DNA from 4 places in the Pseudoalteromonas sp. SG44-1 genome. Region 3 is predicted to be linked to each of the others. Evidence: predicted binding sites of a transcription regulator. Region 3 holds the regulator's gene; each other region holds the start of a gene.

Region 1 (5,059 bases), on a different contig from region 3:
GACGAGCAGTGGTTACTTGAAGAAATTGAAGTGTTGCTTGATACTCGTCTAACGCCGCAGTGGTTAGCGGGCTATGAACCGGATCTAAATAAAAAGCCCAAAGATAATCGCAAAAACTCTAATAAGTCGCGAAAAGACCGAGATAAAAAACGTATTACAGGGCAAAGAGCACCTAGTAGACGCCGTAAATAAAAGCTTTCAGTTTTTAGTTATCAGCTGTCAGTAAAGCTCTAGCACGGCGCTAAAACGAGCGCCGTAGCTTTATTGTTTTATATGCTAAATTCAGTAGTCAATAGTATTAATAATAAAGCGCGATATAACTTTACTAAGCTAGAGTGCCCTCTAAAAAGATAAATTTTTAAATTAAAATCGCAGCTAAAGGTTCTTACTTCAATTTAGTGTAGTTATTTCATATGGTTTATCTGCGGATTTTTTCGTAACCATAATAAGCTTAAACCCTTTACCAAATGCATCAATTACCTGCCAGTCAATACGAACTAATGCGTCTTGAACTTTATCAGCATTGAAATCGCCTGTGGCAACAACGTAGTAAAACATCTGATCTGTTTCTGTCTCAACCTTTATTGCTCCACTAATGTCCAATGATGTATTAAACTTTTTATGGTATTCACTTAGTGTTTTACCTCGCCTTTGGCTTTTATCATGTTTATTAACATAAGGGGAAGCTGTAGCAGGAAGATTGCTAATATCCTTTTTATCAAGAATTTCCTGTAAATAACTGACGTTTGAACTTTTAGCTTGGGAGTACTGTTTTAATGCGGCACAGTTCGCTTTCAACATCTGTAACAAATGAAATTCGCTCACTGCTATATCATCAGAAGCGGTTTCTTCTACTTGTTTACAGGTAGAAAAGTGTACATTCTTCTCTGAACGTAAAGTTAAATCATAATTTAATTTAATGCTCTGGTAATCCATCACAATTTCAGATTCTAAACCTGTAAAATAATTAGTAAATAATTTAGGTTTTATTTCATTAGCAGATAATTTTGAGCAGCTAACACAGATAAATATCGATAATACTAATGATAAGTTTTTCACGGTGTCGTTACCTTTATGCTGTTAGCCGCAGATAGCTTTGCTCTTACGTAGTTATTTCTTTCTGCGCTGAGTTGAGGACGATAGCTTTCTTTAGCTGCTTTAATCCAATCTCCAGTTTTGATTGCTTTATCAAACTCAGTAAACTTCGTGACAATTTTTACTGCACCTAAGTTAAAAATCATATCAAATAATGCGACTTGTATATTTTTGTCTAATTTATCAAAATCATCATAATAACCATTAGACTTTTTATATAGAGTAGAAAGCTCTCTGTAAAAAGAATCCATATGTTTGTCTAGTTGGCGTGTAATTTCTACATCTTTAATTATGAGTGTAGTAAATTGCTTATACCATTCAGCTTTATAATTTCTTTTTTGTTTAGCTATTGTTTCAAATTCTTTTTGCTTTTCTAGAGGAGTTGCAGGAGGACCCGGTTGATTGTTAACTACTTTATTCATTGGGAGCAGGGTTGCAGCTTGTTTGTTTTTTATCATATGACCTACGCCTGTGGTTACATAGCCCTGAGAGTCTAGATAAAAGTGATTAATTTTTTCTCATATTTTATAATGTTTTTAATTACTTCTTATTTCACCTGTGGATTTAATGGCATTTAAAATTCCTTTTAATAGTATTACCTAATTAGCATACAAGAATACTTAAAATTACCTAAAAAAACAACAATCATGAACACTAGTTCACTTAAAAATAATGGGCAGGCTCAAGTTTAACTCTATTAAGCAATCTGTTTTTCAGCAAGATTTAATTCCATTGTCGCTTTTAATAAGCGGTAAAGATTAATTGATGCATCAATTTCTTCTTTACGGTTGGTTAAACTTTCAATATTTAACCCCAGTGGCACGTCTAAATGCGCGCAACTTCTTAGTATTAAATCTAAGTTTTCACGGCAAATACGTACAGATTCACTCAGTGGGTTTTGCGAATCAAGCATCCGCCATTTAGTTGCATCAGGTACGGAAATTCCTAACCATTGCATAAACTCTAAGGTTTTTTCACTGCCGCAGGGCGTAAAGGTTAGAATAATACGTTTAGGTTCGATACCTTGAGCTTTACAGCTGCGCGCATAACTGGTGATCAAATCCACGGTTGCTTGCGCGTTATACACAGCTTGTGAGATAAAAAATTTACAGCCTTGCGTGGTTTTTTCAAGTAAGCGTTCATGTTCATTACGTTTACTTGCGTGGCGCTCGGCAATGGTAACGCCTCCTAAAAAGAAGTCTTGAGGCTGTTCGCTTAAGACTTTATAAGCATCAGGCAGGCTTAATTTAATATCCCCGTCAGATGATGGACTACCGACTAATACTAGGTTTTTTAAATTAAACTGGTTTTTAGTTTCGCTTAACCACTGTTTAAATTCGGCCACACCGCGCTGTGCAACACTTTTATAAGTGATCACTTCTTGATGCGATAAATTACGTAGTAAGTTACTGTATTCTCGAGGATCTACCGTTTGCTTGAACGGAAAAGGGCGAGGCATCTCAGTGCGACTACTTTCATCTTGAATGTCATAAATAATCACGCCATCGTATTCAATTTCATGCAAACGAGCTAAGAGCTTTTGGGCGATAATTTCAAGCTGCGCTTTATCAGTACCAATACGTGGTGGGGTGGTACCAATTAAGTACACACCCTGATTGGTGTCTTCAATTTTCTCTTGTAGTGATAAAGCCATAATCCTCATTCCAGCTAAGTTAGTGTCTATGGCAAATAATATAGCAGCCATTTAGACGTCTAGATAGATTTTTTTAGTGAAACTTTTTCAACGAAGGTGAGTTTTATTCATGTTGCTCTGAATGAAGAGTTCTGTGTTACACAACTGTTTACATAATTAATTGCCTCAGGGGTCTTATATTGACTTGCTTTGTTGCATAATCGGATGACTAAAAACAAGAAATTTATTCAACTAACAAGGGATAGCAATGAAATTTAAATTATTAGCAACCAGCCTTGCGGTAACGCTTGCACTGGGCGGTTGTGCAAGTAACAGCGGCTCAAACATGGTCAAAGAGGTTGAGATTGAGCAGTCAACGGTTGCCAGTAGTAATGATCGGGTGTTCTCACAAGATTATTTATTAGAAGAGCTTGATAACGGTTTACGCGTTATGGTGGTGAAAACTGATTACCCTGATGTGGTATCACTACAAATTCCAGTCTCTGTCGGTTCTCGTAATGAAGTCGAAGCAGGTAAAACCGGTTTTGCACACTTTTTTGAACATATGATGTTTAAAGGCTCTGAAAAATATCCGCAAGATGTGTATTCTGATATTCTAAAAAATTCTGGGGTTGATAATCGCGCTTATACAACCAATGATTACACTAACTATCACTTAAACTTTTCAAAGCAACATCTTGATAAAGTACTTGAAATTGAAGCGGATATTTTTCAAAACCTGACTTATTCAGAAGAGCAATTTCGTACCGAAGCATTAACAGTTAAAGGCGAATACCTTAAAAATAATGCCAGCCCGGTTCGTAAGTTACTTTCTGCAGTACGTAATGAAGCATTCGAAAAACATACTTATAAACATACCACCATGGGCTTTTTTGCAGATATTGAAGCCATGCCGGATCAAATGGCATACGGTAAAGAGTTTTTTGCTAAGTTTTATAAACCTGAATATGTGTCATTAGTGATTGTAGGCGATGTTGATCCAGCTGAAACTATGGCTATGGTTAAAAAACACTGGGGCCAATGGCAAAAAGGCGATTTCGTTGCTGATATTCCAACCGAACCAAAACAGCAAGCGGCGAAATATATACATGAGCAAAACGAAGGCTTACCAGGGCATTGGTTATTAGTATCTTATAAAGGCACAGCCTGGCAGCCAAAGCAAAAAGACAGAGCCGCGCTTGATTTACTGTCACAGCTTTATTTTTCAACCAACTCAGAGCTTTATCAAGAGTTAGTAGTTGATAAACAAATTGCTAGCCAAATGTTTAGCTATAACCCTGATACCAAAGATCCCGGCTTATTACATGTTTTTGTGAAAGTTGAAAATGAGGCTGATTTAGCGGTTGCTCGTGATGCAATTAATAGCACCTACGCAAAAGCTCGCACTGAGTTGGTTGATAGCCAAAAGTTAGCTGATTTAAAATCCAATCTTAAATACAGCTTTATTAACGGCCTAGACTCATCACAAGCTATAGGTTCAACCCTTGCCAGTTATATGCATTTTGAACGCGACCCAGAAGTCGTCAATCAATTATATGCAACGGCTGACAGCATCAGCGCACAAGATATTCAAGATATTGCTAATAAATACTTTGTCGATAGTAGCCGTACTACCGTGACTATGTCAGCGCTTGACAAAGTGGCAGGCTTTGAGCAAAAAGTGGATTTAAATAGCCTTGTTGCTAGCAAGCACACAGTGCAAGAGCGTCACTTTAAAGTACTTGATAAAACCAATAGCTCGCCGTTGATTGATGTGAACTGGTTATTCAACACGGGAGCGGCGGCTGACCCACAAGGTCAAAAAGGCGTTGCTGCACTCACTGCGGCCATGCTTGCTCAAGGTGGTTCACAGGCGAAGAGCTACAACGACATTAAACAGGCACTTTATCCATTGGCAGGTAGCTTTGGTTATCAGATAGATAAAGAAATGATTTCGCTGCAAGGGCGTGTCCATAAAGATAACGCTGCACAATGGTATGCACTGGTTAGTGAGCAGTTACTAAATCCTGGCTTTAGAGAAGATGACTTTAAACGCCTTAAGAAAGAGCTCATCGACGGCATAAAATCTGGCCTAAAAGCCTCAAATGACGAAGAGCTAGGTAAAGAAGTGCTTTATCATAAGCTGTATCAAGGTCACCCATATGAGAGCTATAACTACGGTGATCTATCTGATTTAGAAGCATTAACACTTGATGACGTGAAAGCGTTTTATGCGAAAGAATTTACTCAAGCTAAACTAACTGTCGGTTTAATTGGCGCAGTACCTGAATCACTTAAAGCAACCATGTTTAGCGATTTAAGTGCTTTGCC
Region 2 (5,059 bases), on a different contig from region 3:
TGTGTAATTAATACCAATCGACTTAAATATTTAACCATTCTAGCGAGCTAAATAAAGCGCTAACTGCGTTATAAATTTTTCATGTAGAACAACTACATGTAAAAATTTATGTCTTGTTATCACTCCATTTATCTGTCGCTATAAATGGTCAGTAACTTAACACGATTGGTATAAGCTGAACTCTGGATCGTGAATCTCTGATCTATATTCCAGGTTAATAAAAAAAGCCCCACATAAATGTGGGGCTTAAAAAATGTTTAGAACCTAGAACTTAACCTATCTTTTTGTACTTAATACGCTTAGGTTGCGTAGCCGCAGTGCCTAAGGTCTTTTTAAGCCATTCTTCATATTCAGTGTAGTTACCATCGAAGAAGTTAATTTGGCCTTCGTCACGGTAATCAAGAATATGTGTTGCGATACGGTCTAAGAACCAACGGTCATGCGAGATACACATAACGCAGCCTGGGAATTCTAAAATAGCGTTCTCAAGGGCACGTAATGTTTCAACGTCCAAATCATTGGTTGGCTCATCCAGCAGGATAACGTTGCCACCGGCTTTTAATAACTTAGCTAAGTGTAAGCGGTTGCGTTCACCACCTGACAAGTCCTTAACAAATTTTTGCTGATCGTTACCTTTGAAGTTAAAGCGACTAACATAGGCACGGCTTTGGAATTCAAAGTTACCAATTTTTAGTACGTCTTGGCCGTTTGAAATTTCTTGGAAAACAGTATTGCTGTCATCCATATTGCCACGGAACTGATCAACGGTTGCCAGTTCAACCGTTTCACCTAGGTTAATTTCACCGCTGTCTTGTTTGTCTTCACCGCTGAGCATTTTAAACAGCGTTGATTTACCTGCGCCATTGGCACCGATAATGCCAACAATTGCGCCTTTAGGCACAGTAAAGCTTAGATCATCAATTAACACGCGATCGCCAAAGCTTTTCTTCAAGTTTTTAACTTCAATAACTTGATCACCTAAACGTGGTCCAGGTGGAATAAATAGCTCGTTGGTTTCATTACGTTTTTGGTAATCAGACTGCTGCATTTCAGTAAATTGCGACATACGCGCTTTTGACTTAGCTTGACGACCTTTTTGGTTTGAACGTACCCACTCAAGTTCTTGTGCAATTGATTTTTGACGGGCTTTTTCAGACTTTTGCTCTTGCTGCAGGCGCGCATCTTTTTGCTCAAGCCAAGAAGAATAATTACCTTCCCATGGAATACCTTCACCACGGTCAAGCTCTAAGATCCAGCCAGCTACATTATCGAGGAAGTAACGGTCATGGGTTACCGCCACAACAGTGCCTTCGTAATCATGCAAGAAGCGCTCAAGCCATGCTACAGATTCTGCATCTAAGTGGTTAGTCGGCTCATCGAGGATAAGCATATCTGGTTTTTCAAGCAATAAGCGGCAGATAGCCACTCGGCGACGCTCACCACCTGACAAGAATTCAATTTTAGCATCCCACTCAGGTAAGCGCAGGGCATCTGCGGCGCGCTCTAATACGTTGTCGATGTTATGACCATCGTGGGCTTGAATAATTGCTTCAAGCTCACCTTGCTCTTTGGCTAGTGCGTCAAAGTCAGCATCTTCCATCGCGTATTCGTTATATACTTCATCAAGACGGTTAAGCGCGTTTTTAACTTCGCTGACTGCTTCTTCCACAGTTTCACGAACCGTTTTGCTTTCATCTAGAATAGGCTCTTGCGGTAAGTAACCAATTTTAGTGCCCGGTTGAGGATATGCCTCACCTTCAAACTCTTGATCAAGGCCGGCCATAATACGTAGCAACGTTGATTTACCAGAACCGTTTAAACCAAGGACACCAATTTTTGCGCCCGGGAAAAAATGCAAAGAAATATCTTTTAAGATAGTGCGCTTAGGTGGCACAACCTTAGATACTCGACTCATCGAGAAAATAAACTTATCAGGTAAAACCATGGAAGGAGCCTTCAAATAATAATAAAAATTTCAATGTTGTATTGTAGTGGCTCACAGGTGAAACAGTCAACGAATCAACCAAATAACAATGTGCTAATTCGCGAGCAATACTCCTACACCGATTAAAGCAAGCAAGCCGCCTATTAACATTTTATTGGTAACGGGCTCGCGCTTTATAAAACCAATGCTCATTACAATTAATGGCGCGGTTGCGAAAATCGTTTGTGCAATGGCTGGATCGGTATATTTAACTGCGCCAAGTTGAAGCCATAAACCAAGGAAAGTGCCTAAAAACACAGCCGCAAAAAACCATTGTTTGCCGCTAATTCCCCTTAGAGTTAGTGCTTGTTTAAATTCACTGCTTTTAAACACTGCAACAACTAAGGCCACAGTCATCGTACCGGCTGCTAATCTAATTAATGCCGCCCATAAGCTACTCATATGCTCATTATTGAGTGCGCCTTTAGACATCACCATACCGAGCGCTTGGCAGATAGCAGCTGCAAGGGCACATAAAACACCTTTGCGATAATGTTGATGATCAACCTGTGGCAATGTTTTTTCAGGCTTGATTGCTATTACTACGCCAATGGTTGTAAGTACAATACCGCACCATGCAAATGGCGATAAATAATGATTTAATAGCAGGATATTAAAAACCCCCACAAGGGCTGGAGCAAGGGACTCAATAACTAACGTGCGAGCAGGGCCAATATTTCGCAGCGCAGTAAAATAGGCGCTATCGCCAATCGCAATCCCAATCACCCCGCCAGCAATTAGCCAAAGCCAGCTTGTCAGATGATGTGGTAGTGCAGCGTCTTGAGTAATCGCAATAGTAGCTAACATCATGGCACTTGCTAACACGCCTTTACTGATGTTTAGCTGCATAGGCGTTAAGTGATGGCTAAAACCTTTATATAAAATGGTCGAAAGCGCCCAAACAATAGCTGCTAATATAGCAAAAAGTTCTCCAAAGCCTAGCCAATCAATCACGTTTACCACCTTAAAATAAAATCAACAGGCGCATTATGGCGAGCGGTTTTTAGAATGCAAAAGAATAGCTAAAATAAATTCATTTGGACATCTAAACATCTAGAGGTTGAAATTTCCAGCTATCCGTTCATAATTAGCCATTGGTTAATTATGCCTTGGAGATGAGTATGCCTATTACCGTTAAAGATGAATTGCCCGCAATTGCGAAGTTACGTCAAGAAAACGTATTCGTAATGCCAAAAAGCCGCGCTAAAACCCAAGAGATCCGTCCGATGCGCTTGGCGATTTTAAACTTAATGCCTAATAAGGTAGAAACCGAGGTGCAATTTATTCGTTTGCTCGCTAATTCACCCTTACAAGTGAATGTAGAGCTACTACGTTTAGACACTCATCGCAGCAGTAGCAATTCAGAGCAGCATTTAGACACTTTTTACCGTTATTTCTCTGAAGTGAAAGACAACAATTACGATGCATTACTCATTACCGGCGCACCATTGGCACATTTAGAATATGACGATGTAGCCTACTGGGATGAACTAAAAGTAATTTTAGATTGGGCGGAGCAGCATGTAACCTCAACATTATTTTCGTGTTGGGCGGCTCACGCGGGTTTATTTCATCATTATAATCTAAAGCGTGAACTAAAAGAAAATAAGCTCTGTGGCGTGTTTACCCATAAGTGTTACTTTGAACATGGAGCCTTAACGCGTGGTTTTGACGATACCTTTGTAGTGCCTCACTCGCGGTATGGTCATATTGATATTGAAAAAATTAACGCTTGTGATGACTTAGTGGTGCTGGCAGGTTCAGAGCAAGTAGGCGCTTACTTAATAAAAAATAAATCCGGCAGCCAAGTGTATATTACCGGGCATCCTGAGTATGATGCAGACACTTTAAAAGGCGAATATCAGCGCGATTTAGAAAAAGGCCCTGATGCGCCATTGCCTGAAAATTACTTTCCAGAGAACAACCCAGATAACGAACCGTCGAAAACTTGGCAAAGCCATGCCTTTTTACTGTTTTCGAATTGGTTAAATTATTATGTGTACCAAACCACACCCTATGATATTAATTTAGTTAGCCAAGCCGTAAGGACTAACAACTATGCCGAATAATTTAGAAAACAAAAGCGCCGTGTTAATTGAAGCGTTAAAACAGCGTATTTTAATTCTTGATGGTGCTATGGGTACCATGATCCAAGAACACAAATTAGAAGAACACGATTACCGTGGCGAGCGCTTTAAAGACTGGCATGTGCTAATTAAAGGTAATAATGATTTATTAAGCATCACACAACCAAAAATTATTGCTGATATTCATCGTGGCTTTTTAAGTGCAGGTGCCGATATTATCGAAACCAACACCTTTAATTCGACTACAATTTCGATGGAAGATTACGATATGGCCAGCATCAGCCGTGAAGTAAACTTAGAGTCAGCTAAATTAGCACGCAGTATTTGTGATGAGTTTACTGCTAAAAATCCAGCAAAACCACGCTATGTTGCGGGTGTTTTAGGGCCAACCTCAAAAACCTGTTCAATCTCACCGGATGTGAACGACCCCGGTTATCGCAATGTCACGTTTGATAAGTTAGTCACCGCGTATGTTGAATCAACCCTTGCTTTAATGGAAGGTGGTGTTGATTTAATTTTGATAGAAACAATTTTTGATACGCTTAATGCAAAAGCGGCTTCATTCGCGGTTGAAGAAGCGTTTGAACAAGCAGGGCGCAAGTTGCCTGTGATGATCTCTGGCACCATAACCGATGCCTCGGGCCGTACGCTGTCAGGGCAAACCACCGAAGCATTTTATAATTCTATTCGTCATATAAAGCCAATTTCAATTGGCTTGAACTGCGCGCTAGGTCCAGATTTATTGCGCCAATATGTAGAAGAACTATCGCGTGTTTGCGAAACCTTTGTCTCTGTTCACCCCAATGCTGGTTTACCGAACGAGTTTGGGGAATATGATTTAGAAGCACCTGAAATGGCTCAAGAAATTATCGATTGGGGCAAGTCTGGCTTTATCAATATTGTTGGCGGTTGTTGTGGTACCACACCTGCACACATCAGGGCATTTTCGAAAGGGCTTGAAGGTGTTAAACCTCGGCCATTGCCAGAG
Region 3 (5,059 bases):
ACACCTTCTAGTAAAAAGCTATTGAAACCGACCGCTTGATTAATGGTGGTACAGGCTACTGCTTGCTCTTTATTTAGAGTCGGCTTAGTGCCTACGGTGGGAAGTTGTTGTTGCCATTGGTTGTCGTGTTCAATCGTTTGGCTGATCAGCTCTTTGTTAAGTAAGCTGTCGATAGTTTTTTTACTAAACCCCAGCGCTTTTAATTCTGTAAGTGATGATTTACCCGAATCTGCCAGTTGTTTGAGTAAGCTTAGTTGGCTCTTTGCTTTTAAAGACGGTAATTTAGCGCCTTTTTCAGTAAGTGCCACCATACTAATACTGCTTTTATCTGGGCACAGTCCTTGACGCAGCGCGCCAGGCAGGGCGATATGAATTGTTTCACCTAGTGGGTAGCAATAATAGCGCGCAGTAAAACGCAATAATTCGATATGTCGCTCTGATAAAACGGCTTCATCATCAATCACTTCAAGCACTGCTTTAAGTTTATTAACCGGCACATCGGTGTTGGTTTTTAGCGCCAGTACGACCGCAACTTTGCGCTGATTACCAAATGGCACCCATACCCGCGCACCGACTTTAGGCATCACTGATAAACCATCGAGTTGCTCTGGAATGCGATAATCAAAGGTGCGATGCAACGGTACTTTTATAGCAACTTCAACAAAACTCATAACAACCCAAACAAGAACGAATAAGGGAGTTAATGTACTAAAATTATGGCTGAAAACCTACCTGCAAATACCTTCTTTAAAACTTTTGTTCATTTTATTAGCAAAAACGACATTTAAAGCTTGTAGCAAGTGGGGTTGTTGCTTAGAATACGCGTCCTAAATAATTTGTTTTAACGACGTATGGTGCCAGACTCCGGGTTTGGAGAGCGATGCGGCCTTAACTAGAGGTTTCTATGAAAGAAGGTATTCACCCTAAGTACGAAGTAATTTCAGCATCATGTTCATGTGGAAATAAATTCGAAACTCGTTCTACTCTGTGTAAAGACATTCACTTAGACGTATGTTCTGCGTGTCACCCGTTTTACACTGGTAAGCAAAAAGTTTTAGACACAGGTGGCCGTGTTGATCGCTTTAACAAGCGTTTCGGTTCACTTAGCAGCAAGTAATTCTTGTTGTTTTGTCGGAAAAAGCACCTTAGGGTGCTTTTTTTTATGCCTGCTATTTATTAAAAACACCGCCTTTTAGTCTTTATTTCTTGCTCTAGTGCTCCAGCTTTACGCATTCATTATGTTGTGACTATTTCCCACTTTTATATCCAGTATAGCGAGTAAATAACAGACAAATAGTGATTTGTTGACTATATTGTCATTCTCGTTAAAGCGATAAATTAAACGTTTTTGTCGGTAAAGTTAGGTCTTTTGCGGTTAAATGTTGTTAACGTCTTACTTTGATGGTTTTTAGTCATAGGCCATTATTTTTGCTTTAAAGCGTTGCATAATGAGCATTTCAAGATGGGTTTTTTGATGCTTTGTGGCGTTTTTATAGCCGAAAATTGAAGCTTTTTTGCAAAAAATGCTGACAAAACGCATAAAATGAACGGATATAGCATATAACAGGATAGACCTGATATTGCTTGAATTTAATTATAATATAGGTATCGTTCCCTATAAGATATAAGAACTGCTTACTCTCACTTTCAACTTAACTTACTTGCAGGATAAAATCGCGTTATGTCAGACTTTCGTGAACAAGCTTTACATTACCATTCGCACCCCGTTCCAGGAAAAATTAGCGTTGAGCTTACAAAGCCAGCTGAAACCGTACAGGATCTTGCACTCGCATACAGCCCCGGTGTTGCAGAACCGGTACGTGAAATAGCTGCTGATCCCGCTAATGCCTACAAATACACTGGTAAAGGCAATATGGTTGCGGTTATTACTAACGGCACCGCTATTTTAGGTTTAGGTAACTTAGGTCCATTGGCTTCAAAACCGGTTATGGAAGGTAAAGCGTTATTATTTAAACGCTTTGCGGGTCTAGATTCGATAGATATTGAGGTGAAACACAATACCACCGAAGATTTCATCAATACAGTTGCTAACATCGCTGATACGTTTGGCGGTATTAACTTAGAAGACATTAAAGCGCCAGAGTGTTTTGAAATAGAAAAAGCATTGATCGAGCGTTGTAGTATTCCAGTGTTCCACGACGATCAACACGGTACCGCGATTGTAACGGCTGCTGGTATGATCAACGCACTTGAAGTACAAGGCAAAGAAATCGAAGATGCGATTATCGTTTGTTTAGGAGCCGGTGCCGCAGCGGTTGCGTGTATGGAGCTACTGATCAAGTGTGGCGCATTGCGTGAACATATTTACATGTTAGATCGTAAAGGCGTTATTCATACTCGTCGTGATGATTTAAACGAGTACAAACAGTTATTCGCTAACAATACAGATAAGCGCACACTGCAAGATGTTATTGCTGATGCCGATGTATTTGTTGGTGTATCTGGCCCGAATTTACTTTCTCCTGACGATCTTAAGCTAATGGCTGATCGACCTGTAGTATTTGCCTGTTCAAACCCAGATCCAGAAATCTCTCCAGTGCTTGCTCATGGTGCTCGCGATGATTTAATCATGGCAACGGGTCGTTCAGATTATCCAAACCAAGTTAACAACGTGCTGTGTTTCCCATTTATTTTCCGTGGTGCGCTAGATGTGCGTGCAAGCAAAATTAATGATGAAATGAAAATTGCTGCGGTTGACGCTATTCGTAGCATTGCTAAAGAACCAGTACCAGCGGAAGTATTAAAAGCGGCGGGTGTTGAGAAACTTGAATTTGGTGCGCAGTATATTATTCCAAAACCGATGGATCCGCGTTTATTACCGCGCATTGCCAAAGCAGTAGCGCAAGCGGCAATTGATTCTGGTGTTGCACAAATTGATATGCCGGAAAACTACATGGAGTAGCTGCTTAGCTGCAATTGGTAATGGCACAATAATAAAAACCTCAGTAACTTACGTTACTGAGGTTTTTTTGTAGCCAATTCCTGAAGCAGGAATATATACAAATGATAACTTAATCTTCGTTGAGTACAGGTACTTCGAGACCCATCTCAAGCATGATTTTTTTCACTTCTTCAGGCACTTTCTCTGGATTATCTTTACGTAAATCTTCATCGTTTGGCAGTGGTTGGCCAGTAAATGCGTGTAAAAATGCTTCACAAAGTAATTCGCTATTTGTTGCATGGCGAAGATTATTAATTTGACGACGAGTACGCTCATCAGTCAAAACTTTTAATACATTTAGCGGGATCGAAACGGTGATCTTTTTAACTTGTTCTGATTTTTTCCCGTGTTCTGCGTATGGGTGAATATATTCACCATTCCATTTAGCCATAGGATGTATCGTTGCCTCAGGTTGTTAATTGTTTGCGCGACCTTTTGCAGCGCAAAGATGGCGAAATTCTATCGTGTTAAAAAAGATAGTCAAATACTTGTTTTTTAGCCATCTAGCAGCTTAAATGTTTTTACTTCTAATCTTGCGGCTAAAACCGCATAAATGCTTTGACTTATTAAATTTGATCCTCTAACCTTTTAGACGTCTAAACATCCATTTAATTTTAGGTGACGGTATGAGTCAAAAGAATAAAGCAACCATTGCAGTACGCAATGGTATTGATGCAGATAAACATCACGGCGCGGTTGTGCCTCCCATTCATTTATCGACCACCTACTCATTTGCTGATTTTGATAAAAAGCGCCAATATGATTATGGCCGTAGCGGCAACCCAAACCGTGATTTACTCGCTGAAACGCTCGCTAAGCTTGAAGGTGGCGCTAAGGGGATTATCACTGCAACGGGCATGGCTGCGGTGCATTTAGCTACTCAGCTGCTAAACAGTGACGATACCTTAGTGATCCCACATGATTGCTATGGCGGTAGTTACCGCTTATTCACCTCACTTGAAAAGCGTGGCTTATTAAAGTTAGTGGTTTTAGATTTAACTAAATCTGAAAATCATCAAAAAATTCTTGAGATAAAACCAAAGCTAATTTGGATTGAAACACCGAGTAATCCTATCTTACGGTTAACCGATATTAAAGCGATCACCACGATTGCTAAGCAGTGCGGTGCGTTGGTTGGTGCCGATAACACATTTTTATCACCTGCTTTGCAAAACCCAATTGAGTTTGGTGTTGATATTGTGGTGCATTCGACCACTAAATATATTAACGGTCACTCAGATGTTGTTGGTGGTGCGGTGATCGCCGCTACCCAAGAGTTGGGTGATGAGCTTGCTTGGTGGGCTAATAACATTGGCATTACCGGTGCCCCGTTTGATAGCTACTTAACGTTACGTGGTTTACGTACTTTGAATGTTCGTTTACGTCAGCATCAAGAAAATGCCTTTATTATTGCCCAATATCTAGAAAACTCCCCTTATGTAAGCCAAGTATATTACCCTGGATTAGTATCTCATCCACAGCATGAACTCGCTAAACAGCAGCAACGTGGTTTTGGTGGCATGGTAAGCTTTGATATCAAAGGTGATATTAATGATGCTGCAGAATTTTTGACCAGCTTAGAAGAATTTAGCTTAGCTGAGTCATTAGGTGGGGTTGAGAGTTTGATTTGTCACCCTGCAACTATGACCCACGCAGGTATGGAGGCAACTGCTCGTCTTGCTGCGGGAGTAGGTGATACCCTGATCCGTATTTCGGTGGGCATTGAAGATGTAAAAGATTTAATCGCTGACTTAGATCGTGTATTCAATAAAGTGAAACCAGGTCAAGCTCAGCACGGCGTAAAAGTAATTGCTTCCTCTGTTCAACAACAAGATGATGAGCAATCAAACTCATTTAAACTGACTCCTGCACATACGGCTTTGTGGTAATAAAAAATGGTAAATATAGTTCATAAATTTGGTGGTTCTAGCCTTAGTTCTGCAGAGCGTTATCAGGCCGTAGCAAATATTATTCTAGCCCATACGGAAGCCGGTGATTGTGTGGTGGTATCCGCAGCCGGTAAAACTACCAATACGTTAGTTACGCTATGGCAGAGTTACCAGCAAGGTGATCAACAGGCAGTGAGTGATATATTAT
Region 4 (5,059 bases), on a different contig from region 3:
CATGTTAGAACGTGAGGTTTCAATGGTGATCACATCGGCATCCATATCTGCAATCGCGGCAATAATACCGTTAAATTCGGCGTAACACATGTGAGTATGAATTTGTGTTTCATCTTTCACACCGCTTGCTGAGACCCTAAATGCATACGCTGCCCATTCTAAATATGCTTGCCATTGGCTACATTTAAGCGGCATACCTTCACGAAATGCAGGTTCATCAATTTGAATAATATCAATACCGGCATTTTGTAAATCGACCACTTCATCACGTAACGCAAGTGCAATTTGATTAGCGATGGTGGGTTTGTCTAAATCATCACGAATGAATGACCAAAACAGAATAGTTACAGGACCTGTTAGCATGCCTTTCATTTTCTTACTCGTCAGCGACTGTGCGTATTTTGTCCACTGAACCGTCATCGCTTTTTCACGTGATACATCCCCCCAAATTACAGGTGGTTTTACACATCGCGAGCCGTAGCTTTGCACCCAACCAAACTGGGTAAAAGCAAAGCCTTCTAATAGTTCAGCAAAGTATTCAACCATGTCATTACGCTCCGCTTCGCCGTGCACTAACACATCTAAATCAAGCGCCTCTTGCTCTTCAACAGCGTAGCGAATTTCTGCTTTCATTTGCCTTTGATAATCATCCGCAGATAATTCACCGGCTTTATAATCACGGCGTGCTTGACGAATTACTTGAGTTTGTGGAAATGATCCTATCGTGGTGGTCGGCAGTAGCGGTAAATTAAGTGCTGCATGTTGTTTTTCAATACGTTGAGCAAATGCATGATTACGCTTACCGTCTTTTGCGGTGAGTGCAGTTACACGCTGTTGTACAGCTGTATTATTTACACGAGTAGAGGTTAAGCGTGCTTTAATAGGTGCTGAATAAGCAACGAGCTCACTGATATCATTGCTTTCAAGCGCGGCTTTTAATAATGACAGCTCTTGGCCTTTTTGTTTTGCAAATGCAAGCCATGAACAAAGTTCATCATCGAGCTTTTCTTCTTGCTCTAAATCAACCGGTGTATGCAGTAAAGAACAAGATGGGGCAAGCCATAGATTATCACCGCGCTTTAGCGCAATGTCTTTTATGCTATTAAATACAGCCTCTAAATCAGTACGCCAAATATTACGGCCATTTACTACGCCTAATGATAAAACTTGATCTGTACTTAATAATATATCTAGTTTTGCAACATCAACATTTGTTGCAACACAATCAAAATGTACGCCATCAACAGGGTAACCTGCAATATCATCAAAGTAGGCAGTGACTGAGTCAAAATAACTAGCAAGTAACAACTTCACGCCTTGACCTGCAAGTGCACGAAAGCTTGTTTTTAATGCCTCTTGATAATCTTCAGTCAGCTCTAAACCTAATATAGGCTCATCAACCTGTACCCATTCAATCCCTTGCTGCGCTAATTTAGCGAACACGTGTTGATAAACAGCTAATAGTTTTTCAAGTAAGCTAAGTTTATCAAACTCCTCACCAGCACATTTTGCTAAGTAAAGATAAGTGACGGGGCCGACCAATACTACTTTTGCATTGTGCCCCAATGCTTGTGCTTGAGTAACTTGCTCGAATAACTCAGTGCAAGTTAGTTGAAACTGCTGATCATGAGTTAGCTCTGGAACTATGTAATGATAATTAGTATTAAACCACTTTGTCATTTCGCTTGCTGCACATGAACAACCGCTTGGTGCACGACCACGCCCAATACGAAATAATGTATCAAGATCAATGCTACCATCCGCTTTTTGATGACGCTTGGGCACTGCGCCAATCAATAAAGAGGTAGATAACACATGGTCATACCAAGCAAAGTCACCTACCGGTAATAAATCAATCCCAGCATCTGCTTGAAGAGCCCAATTTTCTGCCCGGATCGTCTTACCTTGATCAAGCAACTGCTCTTGGCTGATTTTACCAGCCCAGTATGATTCTACTGCAAATTTTAGTTCACGCTTTCTACCTATGCGAGGAAAACCTAAGTTATGTAATTGTGCCATGTTGAAATTCCCTTCCAGCTGTTTAGATAGCTAAAACCATAAACCTATACCTGACATCAAACAATTGATGCTTCCTCAGTTTCAACTTGAGGTAAATTCATGGAAATGATTTTTTGCAAACTCAAAAAACACAATGACATCGCTGTCAAATATGATGCTATAGTAGACTTGTAAATTTCACGTAAAAAAACGGGGTTTATAGCCATCTAGACGTTGATGCATCTTAATTTAAGGCGTATTATGGCTGTAATCTGAGTTAAACTCACCTTTACCATGAGAATTATTAAAGATGATTGATGTAAAACACTTAAAGACCATCGCAACCTTGAAAGAAACCGGTTCTTTGGTAAATACTGCGCGCGAATTATTTTTGACTCAATCCGCTTTATCTCATCAAATCAAAGATTTAGAAAACAAGCTTGATTGCCAACTATTTGAACGTAAAACTCAACCGGTGCGCTTTACCCCACAAGGTATGCTATTACTTGAACTTGCCAGCGAAGTACTCCCGCGTGTTGAAGCAACCAAATGCCGTTTAAAAGAAAGTCTTAATCAACCAATTTCACAATTACGACTCAGTGTTGAATGCCATGCTTGTTTTCATTGGTTATTACCAACAATTAAAGAATTCAATAACTTTTGGCCTGATATCAAAGTTGATTATGAGCGCGGCTTTAGTTATGACGCTATTCCTGAGCTGCTCAGTGATGAATTAGATTTAGTACTCACTTCAGACATTCGTGAACCAGATAAACTTGAATACGCACATTTATTTGATTTTAAGCTTAAATTAATTGTTGCCCCAGATCATGAACTAGCGAAAAAAGCCTATGTAACGGCGCTTGATTTGAAAAACGAGACGATTATTTCATACCCTATTCCACGAGAGCGTCAGGATATCTTCAAACATTTTATTCAAAATGCACGTTTTGATGGCACCTTGAAAACCGTAGATCAGGGCTTGCTCATTTTTCAGCTTGTCAGTGCCGGAATGGGGGTTGCAGCATTACCGGATTGGTTAGTAACACCATATGAAAGCCAAGGACTCATTAAGTCGATTCCATTAGGCGCGCTGGGATTAACCCGTCCAATGTATTTAGCCATGAAAAAGAATATGAAAGATAACCCAGTGTATCGCCACTTTTTAAATACCTGTAAGTTAAATAACGGTCGATAAAATAGGTTTAACCCAGTAGCATACAGAAAACCCCTTTATGTGTGCTACTGTGATGTTTGAACTGAAAAAAATCCTCGGTGCAATGCTAATGCCATTGCCTCTGTTTGCTCTACTGTGCTTTGTTTGCTTATTAATCGCACTGCGTACCAAGAAAGTCAGCATATTTATTGGTTTAATCGCAATTACCAGTTTATTGCTGATCAGTACCCCTTTTATTGGTCAAAAAATAATTGCTCCAAATTCACAGTTAAAGTATGTTTTTGATACAAATAAACAGCCGATACTCGATAAAATAGTGGTACTTGGTTGTGATATAAATCCTAACCCAAAACTTAACGCCAATAGCCAACTTGGTAATTGTGCTAAAAGCCGCCTAATCGAAGGTATGCGCTTAGCATATGTGTACCCACAAGCTCAACTTATTGTTTCAGGTGGCGGTTACAATAAAGTGACCAACAGTAGTTTGATGCAACAAACCGCGATAAGTTTAGGTATTGATGCGCAGCGTATTAAACAAAATCCTACGGCTATGGATACCGCCGATGAAGCACGGCTTTTAGCACCTGCTCTAGTTGATTTTAAAGTTGCACTGGTAACTTCGGCAAGTCACATGGCACGAGCAAAAGATCTATTTAATAGCCAAGGCGTTGATGTTATTCCAGCCGCCACTGACTTTCATGACTTTAGCGAATGGCCTACCCATAAACAGTATATTCCAAGTGCTGATGTGCTATTAGCGGTGACCCGTGATTGGCATGAAAGAATAGGCATGTTTTTGATAAGTGTGCGCCGCTGGATTGATCCAGAAGCGCTTTAAGGTCTAACTCACTTAAAGTGAATTAGCTGGCAACTCAAACTGGGTTGTCTATATCAATGAAGGTTACATCAAAACCATGTTGCTCAGCCAATAACTCACCGAGCGCTTTTATGCCATAGCGTTCGGTGGCGTGATGGCCTGCGGCAAAAAAATCGATCTTTTGCTCACGCGAACTGTGAATGGTCTGCTCTGAAGCCTCGCCTGTTAAATAGGCATCAATCCCCTGGCTAGCAGCCAAATCAATATAACCTTGACCACCTCCAGTACACCAAGCGATGGTCTCAATTAGCTCATCACGTACTAGACTCACTAAAGGTTCACGAGCAAGCACTGTTAATATTTTTTGTGCAAATTGCTCACCACTCATTGGGATTTTTAAACGCCCTTTGACTGCGACACTATTTGCTACAGGCTCCAAACCATCGAGTATTTCTAAATCAAGTAGCTGTGCTAATTGCGCGTTATTACCGATTGATGGATGCACATCAAGAGGTAAATGATAGGCAAATAAATTGATATCATGATTAAGTAACGCAGCTATGCGACGCTTTTTCATACCGGTAATAGGTTGCGCTTCACCTTTCCAGAAATAACCATGATGAACTAATATTGTGTCTGCGCCATGCGCAATTGCAGCATCGATTAATGCTTGACTGGCAGTGACACCTGTAACAATTTTTTTTATCTGTTCACGTCCTTCGACTTGTAGCCCATTTGGGCAAAAGTCTTGAATAGAATCAGGTCTTAAAATGGTATTTAGTAATTGGTTAAATTCTCTGCGCTGCATTTTTTTATTCCAGATTAGCGTTAAATTTTGTGCAAATTTTGGCGTTTATAGGGCTAAAATGGAAGGAAAATCGCAAAAAATTGAAAAGTAAGTCAAAAATAGGTATAAATAAATATTCTCAATCTGTGTTTACAACGTATAGGGCCTCTGATGAGCAAACTAGACAAAACAGAAGTATTAAATGCCTTTGAAGCAGCATACCAAGCAGCCAATGGTAAGAAACCTGAAATCACCAGCAAACCTGGTTGGTACAGCATCG

What was found. Region 3 encodes MetJ, which represses methionine synthesis genes. Its sites were predicted from a motif close to TAGACGTCTAGACGTCTA; they were not measured.
Positions count from the first base shown of each region.
Region 1: the regulator MetJ is predicted to act here: its motif matches at 2,794-2,811, upstream of H5187_RS04725 (methylenetetrahydrofolate reductase).
Region 2: the regulator MetJ is predicted to act here: its motif matches at 3,023-3,040, upstream of metA (homoserine O-succinyltransferase).
Region 4: the regulator MetJ is predicted to act here: its motif matches at 2,219-2,236, upstream of metE (5-methyltetrahydropteroyltriglutamate--homocysteine S-methyltransferase).

Region 1 covers NZ_JACJEW010000006.1:134,147-139,205, forward strand. Annotated here, with positions in the region: gene H5187_RS04710 (DEAD/DEAH box helicase) at 1-192, shown strand, start outside; gene H5187_RS04715 (hypothetical protein) at 391-1,059, opposite strand; gene H5187_RS04720 (hypothetical protein) at 1,056-1,553, opposite strand; gene H5187_RS04725 (methylenetetrahydrofolate reductase) at 1,793-2,749, opposite strand; gene H5187_RS04730 (pitrilysin family protein) at 2,997-5,059, shown strand, end outside.
Region 2 covers NZ_JACJEW010000018.1:52,793-57,851, forward strand. Annotated here, with positions in the region: gene ettA (energy-dependent translational throttle protein EttA) at 272-1,945, opposite strand; gene H5187_RS25040 (DMT family transporter) at 2,039-2,938, opposite strand; gene metA (homoserine O-succinyltransferase) at 3,106-4,053, shown strand; gene H5187_RS10520 (homocysteine S-methyltransferase family protein) at 4,043-5,059, shown strand, end outside.
Region 3 covers NZ_JACJEW010000004.1:77,063-82,121, forward strand. Annotated here, with positions in the region: gene priA (primosomal protein N') at 1-671, opposite strand, end outside; gene rpmE (50S ribosomal protein L31) at 905-1,117, shown strand; gene H5187_RS02975 (malic enzyme-like NAD(P)-binding protein) at 1,682-2,923, shown strand; gene metJ (met regulon transcriptional regulator MetJ) at 3,033-3,353, opposite strand; gene metB (cystathionine gamma-synthase) at 3,589-4,851, shown strand; gene metL (bifunctional aspartate kinase/homoserine dehydrogenase II) at 4,858-5,059, shown strand, end outside.
Region 4 covers NZ_JACJEW010000029.1:41,408-46,466, reverse strand. Annotated here, with positions in the region: gene metE (5-methyltetrahydropteroyltriglutamate--homocysteine S-methyltransferase) at 1-2,019, opposite strand, end outside; gene H5187_RS14220 (LysR family transcriptional regulator) at 2,309-3,196, shown strand; gene H5187_RS14215 (ElyC/SanA/YdcF family protein) at 3,249-4,013, shown strand; gene H5187_RS14210 (Nif3-like dinuclear metal center hexameric protein) at 4,048-4,800, opposite strand; gene H5187_RS14205 (hypothetical protein) at 4,951-5,059, shown strand, end outside.